Tunturibacter psychrotolerans: one gene and its partner. The protein of the gene in region 1 binds, or shares a complex with, the protein of each later gene. Links are inferred from orthologs where the notes say so. Each region holds a gene or a part of one and is shown in the gene's direction. Other genes may lie near its edges.

Region 1 (3,735 bases):
AAGATGATGAAGGCTCGAGCGAACGGGCTGTGGGGAACGACGTCGCCGAGGCCCAGAGTGAAGAGGGTTGTTCCACTGACGTAGAGGTCGGTACCGAACTTTGCCCACGCACTGTTGCTGTGGCTCATTATGACGTCGCCAAAGGGGGAACGCATTGAAAAGTAGAACAATCCAAAGCCGAAGATGAGAAGAATTGCCCAACAGAGAAGTAGCAAAAGGAGAGACAGCGGGCCGTAGATGCTGTAGATCTGGTCGCGTATTTTTTTGTTTGAGGCGTGGTCAGCCATGAATACCCAGGGCGCCCAGGTGACGATGAAAAAGATGCGGGTGATTCGGAATCGACCTGTCGGACGCCTGGGAAGGATGATGGTCTGGAAGGCGTCGAGTGCGACACCCCAGCAGAAGAAAAAACCGGCGATGAATGCGGCGACGCGCAAAAGAGGATCCTTAGTTGAAGTCAGTGTTCTGAGGTAAACCTTACCAGAGGTGAAGTTGCGATTCTCTGCGGATAGAATCGCAGGTGATCCCGGCAAACTTGCTTGTGCAAATCTCGTTTTGTGACGTTGCCTGAAGAACGGAGTCTAAATCTTTAGGCGATGAAATCATCGATTTTTGATTAGACAAACATACTTTTTGAAGCCTAGTCTAGACCCATCGGATAAGTGTTCGCGCGCATTTCGCACGGAGGGCAACCATGAAGCGAGTTCTGGTGGTTGATGATGATCGTCTTGTGGCTGACACGCTCACTCTCATCTTCGAGAAGAGTGGTTTCACGGCGAAGGCCGCTTATTCGGCAGATCAAGGCTTAGAGTGTTCGCGTGAATTTGAGCCGAACCTGCTTCTGTGTGATGTGACGATGCCGGGACGAGATGGACTTTCGCTGGTCAGCGATGTGACGCGTGAGTTGCCGGCCTGCCAGATTCTCGTTCTGACGGGGTTTTATTCCAATCTGAAAAATGTGCGGGAGCAGGCGCGCAAACTGTCGCGGCCCGTTGGCATTCTTACAAAGCCGTGCCAGCCGTCGGAGCTTTTGCGTGAGGCTGCCGCGCTGCTGGCAACTGCTTAGAGAAGTGGTGCAGCATGCCTGACCTGGGCCGTACTCTCATCTTTCTCGGTTTGCTGCTGGTTGTGGTTGGTGGGATCGTTCTCGGGTTGAATCGACTGAATCTGCCGGTTGGGCGGCTTCCTGGCGACCTCAACTGGCGTGGCCGGGGATGGTCGGTGTCGTTTCCCATTGCAACTTCAATTGTGATCAGCGTGGTGCTGAGCTTGATTCTCTGGGCTGTGGGAAGACTGCGCCGTTGAACGTCTGAGGAGCCGCGTTGCGGTGCTAGACTCAGGCAAGAATGTCCGAAAGAGAAGACAATCCGCCGACACTGGCCAGCCTGCGAGCGCGGCGAGGGAAGATCCGGACGGGAAGGCGGCCAACAATCCTGAAAACGGCGTCTGGGCCGGTCTTTCAAACGGCACTTTTTTCTGTTTCTGAAGAGGATGTGGCGTTGCCTGTCGCGGCTTCGGTTGAAGATGTTATTCGCGACGAAGTGAGTGAGACTGCGGCGGGGCCTGCGCCGAGAAAAGATGTAGGCAGGAATGACCTGATGACGGAACGCCGGATCTGGAGTGTTCGTGCGCTAGTCATCAATGTTCGTCAGCAGATCGAGACGACGTATACGGACCTTTGGGTCGAAGGTGAGATTTCGAACTGTCGGCACGCGCCTTCGGGACATATCTATTTCACGTTGAAGGATGGCGAAGCTCAGCTGCCGGTTGTGCTGTTTCGGCGTCAGGCTGTTTTGCTGCGCTTCCGGCCTGCGGATGGCCTTGCGGTTTTGGTGCGGGGGCGCATCTCGGTGTATGAGAGCCGGGGTCAGCTCCAGCTGATTGCAGAGACGATGGAGCCACGCGGGGCTGGTGCGCTGCAACTTGCGTTCGAACAGCTCAAAGCGCGGCTGCTCTCTGAAGGGCTGTTTGATGCGGCTCGTAAACGGCAGTTGCCGTCATTTCCGAAGTGCATTGGGATTGTGACTTCGCCAAGCGGAGCTGTGATTCGGGACATTGTCAATGTCGTTCGTCGCCGTCATGCGCGGCTCAATTTGCTGGTGTATCCGGCGACGATGCAGGGAGTGTCGAGCCCAACATCTGTGGCTGCGGGAGTTCGCTGGTTCAATGCGAATCCTTCGCTGGCGGACGTGATTGTGATTGCGAGGGGCGGCGGGTCGATGGAAGATTTAGTCGGGTTCAATGACGAGGCGCTGGCGCGCACGATTGCGGCTTCTGCAATTCCTGTGGTCTCGGCGATTGGGCACGAGACTGACTTTACGATTGCCGATTTCGTCGCGGACCTTCGCGCACCGACGCCATCGGCTGCTGCTGAGTTGGTCACGGCGGCACAGCATCGCATTGAGGAGCGCGTCGGTGCGTTGAGTGCGAGAGTGCAGCGGGCTGGAAGATTTCATCTGATGCATGCGAGACAGCGCTACGCACGGCTTTCTGCAGAGGTTGTGTTGAACCGTCTGCTGGACGCCGTTAGCCGCAGGGGCCAGCGGCTTGATGAGCTTCGGCTTCGTCTTGATGCGGCGGTGCAGCGTAGCGTTCGTATGCCGGGCCAGAGGTTGAATCTGGTGAGGGAGCGTCTTCGCCGGCAAGACACCACGGTTCGCATCGCGGCTACGCATCATCGTCTGGAGGCTTCGACGCAGCGATTGGAGCGAGCCGCAGGTGAGACCGTTGCGAGCCGGCGTACGCGTCTCGAGAGGACGTCAGCGAGGTTGAACGCGCTGTCACCGCTCGCGGTTTTGTCGCGGGGTTATGCCCTGGTTTATCTGCAAGGAGGAGGAGCTGCGGATGACACGTTGCTGCGGTCTTCCGCAGATGCGGTTGCGGGGCAGACAATATTAGCGCGGCTTGCGCAGGGAACGATTGAAGCAGAGATAACACGCACACACCTGGACGTAAAAATAATGGAGACCAGCAAGTAATGAAGAAGCTCTTTGGAACCGATGGCATTCGCGCTGTCGCCGGGCAGTCGCCGTTGGATTCAACCACGGTGTACGCTATTGGACTTGCGCTCGCACAGATCCTCGGAGCGAAGACGCAGAGGCCACGTGTTTTGCTTGGTATGGATACTCGCGAATCGAGCGAGTGGATCGCCGCGACACTGACGGCTGGGCTTGACGCGGGCGGAGCTTCTGTCGAAAACGCGGGCGTGATTACTACTCCGGCGGTTGCGTTCCTGACGCACACGCATGGTTTTGCTGCGGGTATTGTTATCTCGGCCTCGCACAATCCATGGCAGGACAATGGGATTAAGTTGTTTGGGCCTGATGGCTATAAGCTTCCGGATACGGTTGAGCTTGCGATTGAAGAGGAGATCTTTCGCAAACTCGCGAGCGCGACGTCAGTGACACGACAAACGGTTGCGCCTACCGTAAACGATGCCGATCGCGCGGAGTATGTTCGCTTTCTGCTTGCCGCGGTTCCTGGTCTCTCGCTCGATGGGAAGCGCATCGTGATTGATTGTGCCAATGGAGCTGCTTCTTCGGTTGCCCCTCAACTGTTTTCTGGTCTGGGCGGGGAGGTTTTGATTACCCATGCCAGTCCGGATGGACGCAATATCAATGAGGTTTGCGGGGCACTACACCCGGAGATCGTTGCGGAACAGGTGAAGAGTCGGCGGGCTTCGATGGGGATCACGTTTGACGGTGATGCCGATCGTGCGCTGTTTGCCGATGAGTT
Region 2 (3,869 bases), 150 kb from region 1 along the record:
AGGCTGTGAGTCCCAGAGTGGCGGCGGCGATCAGAAGGCCGCAGAAGATCTGGGCACGGAGAGACTTGGTAAAAAGACTTCGATTCGTCAACGGTAACTAACTCCAACCTGAGCGCTGCGGCAAAATTTTCGGGACCACCGGCTATGTGCCGAGTATAACAAAGGACGCGCCAGACCACGGTTTGGAAGCAATCGGCAAAGGCTTGAATTTTATTGGTTTGGAGCAGGTCCGTCGATTGGCTTAAGATGGTGAGAACACTTGGAGACGGTTATGGCGGATGCGGTAGATGGTGCGAAATCGATCTCTGTTGCAGGATACGCTGCGGTCGACTGTCTGTTTGAAGGCGGCAGGACTGTGCTGTGCGATGGAGCCATGGGCACGATGCTGTACGCGCGCGGCGTCTTCATCAACCGGTGTTACGACGAGCTGAACCTGTCGCAGCCGGAGATGGTGCGGGAGATCCATACCGAGTATCTGCAGGCAGGTGCAGAGGTTGTCGAGACCAATACGTTTGGCGGCAACCGGTTTCGGCTGGGCCTGCATGGGCTGCAGGATCAGGTGCGCGCAATCAACGTGGCCGGCGTGAAGCTGGCGCGGGAGTCGGTGAACCAGATACGCGATAAGCAGGCGTGCGAGGCGTTTGTGGCCGGTTCGATGGGGCCGCTGGGCGTGAGGCTGGAGCCGCTCGGCAAAGTTGGCCTCGACGAAGCACGGGAAGCTTTCGAAGAGCAGATTCGGGCGCTGGTGGAGGGTGGGCCGGGCGTAGGCGTGGATCTGCTGATCGTAGAGACGATGACCTCACTGGCCGAGGCGCAACAGGCAATTCTGGCAGCGCGGCATGTAGCTCCAGGAATTCGCGTGGTGGTGATGATGACCGTCGATGAAGACGGGAACTGCCTCGATGGGGCCTCGGCAGAGGTTGCCGCGATCAAGCTGACCGAGTGGGGCGCCGATGCAGTGGGATGCAATTGCAGCGCGGGACCTGCGACAGTGCTGAGTGTGATCGAGCGGATGCGGCCAGTGACGACGCTGCCGCTGTCTGCGATGCCGAACGCAGGAATTCCGCGCGCCGTCGAGGGCCGCACGATCTACCTGACTTCGCCCGAGTACATGGCCAGCTTTACGCGCAAGCTGGTCAAGGCGGGAGCGAGCATCGTCGGCGGATGTTGTGGAACGACGCCAAGCTATACGCGAGCGATGAAGAGTTCGTTGCGCGCGCTGGGTGCGATGGAGGGTGGCATCGAGGTGATGGAAAACGCTCGTCCGGGCAAGGCGACGACCATCAAGGAGAGCAAGGTTTCGCCCCCTCCGCTGGCGGATCGGTCGAAGATCGGTTCGATGGTAGCCGCCGGCGATTTTGTGACGATGGTGGAGATCGTGCCGCCGAAGGGGATCGACTGCAGCAAGGAGCTGGATGGCGCGGCACAACTTCACAGGCTCGGTGTGGACGCTATCAATGTGCCGGATTCGCCGCGTGCCAGCGCAAGGATGAGCGCGCAGAGCCTGTGCGTGCAGATTCAGCAGCACGTAGGAATTGAGACGATTCTGCATTACACCTGCCGCGATCGGAACGTGCTGAGCATCCAGAGCGATCTGCTGGGAGCGTCATCGATCGGGCTCAAAAATATTCTCTGCCTGACGGGCGATCCGCCGAAGCTCGGCAACTATCCCAACGCAACGGCGGTGTTCGATGTCGACGCAATCGGGTTGGTGAACATCGTCCAGAATTTGAACTACGGCTTGGATATCGGGAAGAATCCTATCGGCGACTCGACCGGCTTTACGATCTCTGTCGCGGCGAACCCCGGCGTTCAGGATATGGACCAGGAGGTGCGCCGGTTTGCGTTCAAGGTGGAGGCGGGCGCAGAATTCGCTATTACGCAACCGGTGTTTGACCTGCGCGTTCTCGAAGAGTTCCTGCGCAGAATCGAAGGCTTCCGCATCCCGGTGATCGCGGGGATCTGGCCGCTGACCAGTCTGCGCAACGCGGAGTTCATGAAGAACGATCTGCGAGTCAGCATGCCGGAAGAGATCATGGCGCGGATGGCCGCAGTGGCCTCGCCTGAAGCGGGCCGGATGGAAGGCGTAAAGATCGCGCAGGAGATGTTGGCAGAGGCGCGGCCGATGGTGCAGGGCGTTCAGGTAAGTGCGCCGTTCGGGCGCTACGGCGTCGCGGCCGATGTGCTGGGGCTGGCCGAAGTCGAGGTTGTGTGATGGCAAACTTTGAAGAGCAGTTGATGGCCTTGGAGTCGGTGGTCGAGAAGCTCGAGCGTGGGGAGCTTTCGCTCGATGAGTCGGTGCATCTGTTTGAGGAGGGCGTGAAGCTCTCGAACGCGTGCAAGAAGGAGTTGGAGGCGGCAGAGGGTAGAATCCAGGTGCTCGTGGAGCAAGGCAGAAATGCGATGCGGGTGGTGAACCTGGACGTCGAAACGAGTGGCGAGGAGTAGGAGCCGGGTGGGCTGTCTGCTTTCGCGATCTAGAACGTAAGTCCATAAAAATAAAGAGGCTAAGAAGTTTTGCGTCTACAACTTCCGAGTCAGAGACTCGCGGCAGGGGGCGTGATTTTCTACAGTCGCGGATTCGAAATCGAGTGCCGTGACCATTGGCGAGATCCGCCTGTTGTGAGTGCTGTGCCATCAGGGCAAACGGCCGATGAAGCCTTCAGTCGGGAAGGTGATCTGGCCGCGGATCGTTCTCGTTGTGAACAGGAAATTTTCAAGAGGAGGAGCTTTGAAGGCTCTGCGTGTGTCTGCACGGAATGATCGCGCGCTAATGCTGCTGGTGCTGGGTGCTTGTCTCGCCGTCTCGGGTTGCGGCAGCGGGGGAGGCTCGACGCTCGCATCTGCAAGTGGCACAAGCTCTAGTTCTCCATCGACGCCGACCCCTACGCCAACACCAACACCAACACCAACACCAACTCCCACACCAACACCTACGCCGACTCCCACACCAACGCCAACGCCCACACCAACACCTACGCCGACTCCCACACCAACGCCAACGCCAACTCCCACACCAACGCCAACTCCCACACCAACGCCAACACCGACACCAACGCCTACACCTACACCGACGCCCACACCGACGCCGACTCCAACTCCGCCGTCGGCGTCTAAAAGCGCCAAGCGTGGGATTGCCTATGATCTGGCGTCGCCGACCGACCTGTCTGCGCTCTCATCCGGTGTGAGTTGGTGGTACAACTGGAGCCCGAGTCCGAACGCGGCCGTTCCGACCGACTATGCGACGCGCTACGGGATGGTTTTCTATCCCATGCTGTGGAACGGGAGCTTCAACGCGGCCGATATTGTGACTTATTTGAAGGCAAATCCGACGATCCAGTACATGCTGGTTTTGAATGAGCCGAACCTGGTGAGCCAGTCGAATATGACGCCGCAACAGGCCGCTCAGCTGTGGCCGCAGTACGAGGCCATTGCCGCGCAGACGGGAGTGAAGATCGTCGGGCCCGCGATCACCTGGGGAACGATGACGAACTACGAAGATCCAGTCGCGTGGCTCGATGCGTTCTACGCCGCCTATGAAGCGGCGAACAGCAACCGCGCGCCGCAGATCGACTACCTCGCCTTCCACTGGTACGACTACGGACTGGATGCGCAACTGGACCGGCTCACCAAGTACGGAAAGCCTTTCTGGGTGACGGAGTTTGCAAACTGGCACAGCCAGAATGACGGCGCACAGATCGACACGCTGGCAAAGCAGGAGGCTCAGATGACCGACATGGTCGCAACCTGCGAGAGCCGCACCGATGTCTTCCGCTATGCGTGGTTCACGGGGCGAGTAAGTCCCGATCCACACTTCTCGAGCCTGCTGGGCGCGACCGGCGTGCTGACCGATCTGGGGACGCTATACC

Evidence for each region. The genes of interacting proteins can lie anywhere in the genome.
Region 2: the proteins of xseA (region 1) and RBB77_RS19930 are in contact, whole or in part, in a cryo-EM structure (PDB 8TXR), measured with the Escherichia coli proteins. The link is inferred for Tunturibacter psychrotolerans from one-to-one orthologs.

What each region holds. Positions count from the first base shown.
Region 1 is NZ_CP132942.1:4,581,029-4,584,763, reverse strand. What follows is about bases 739-3,735. They hold xseA (exodeoxyribonuclease VII large subunit), read left to right. Parts: upstream 739-1,493; coding sequence 1,494-2,978; downstream 2,979-3,735. Other genes in these bases: glmM (phosphoglucosamine mutase), read left to right, coding at 2,978-3,735; RBB77_RS19270 (DUF2905 domain-containing protein), read left to right, coding at 1,081-1,305; RBB77_RS19275 (response regulator), read left to right, coding at 739-1,066. In the rest of the region: RBB77_RS19280 (potassium channel family protein), read right to left, coding at 1-437; more of RBB77_RS19275, read left to right, coding at 695-738. UniProt on the Escherichia coli protein: Bidirectionally degrades single-stranded DNA into large acid-insoluble oligonucleotides, which are then degraded further into small acid-soluble oligonucleotides.
Region 2 is NZ_CP132942.1:4,733,717-4,737,585, reverse strand. The notes cover bases 832-3,831. They hold RBB77_RS19930 (exodeoxyribonuclease VII small subunit), read left to right. Parts: upstream 832-2,214; coding sequence 2,215-2,448; downstream 2,449-3,831. Other genes in these bases: RBB77_RS19920 (glycoside hydrolase family protein), read left to right, coding at 3,134-3,831; RBB77_RS19925 (hypothetical protein), read right to left, coding at 2,638-3,126; RBB77_RS19935 (bifunctional homocysteine S-methyltransferase/methylenetetrahydrofolate reductase), read left to right, coding at 832-2,215. In the rest of the region: RBB77_RS19940 (hypothetical protein), read right to left, coding at 1-91; more of RBB77_RS19935, read left to right, coding at 272-831; more of RBB77_RS19920, read left to right, coding at 3,832-3,869. UniProt on the Escherichia coli protein: Bidirectionally degrades single-stranded DNA into large acid-insoluble oligonucleotides, which are then degraded further into small acid-soluble oligonucleotides.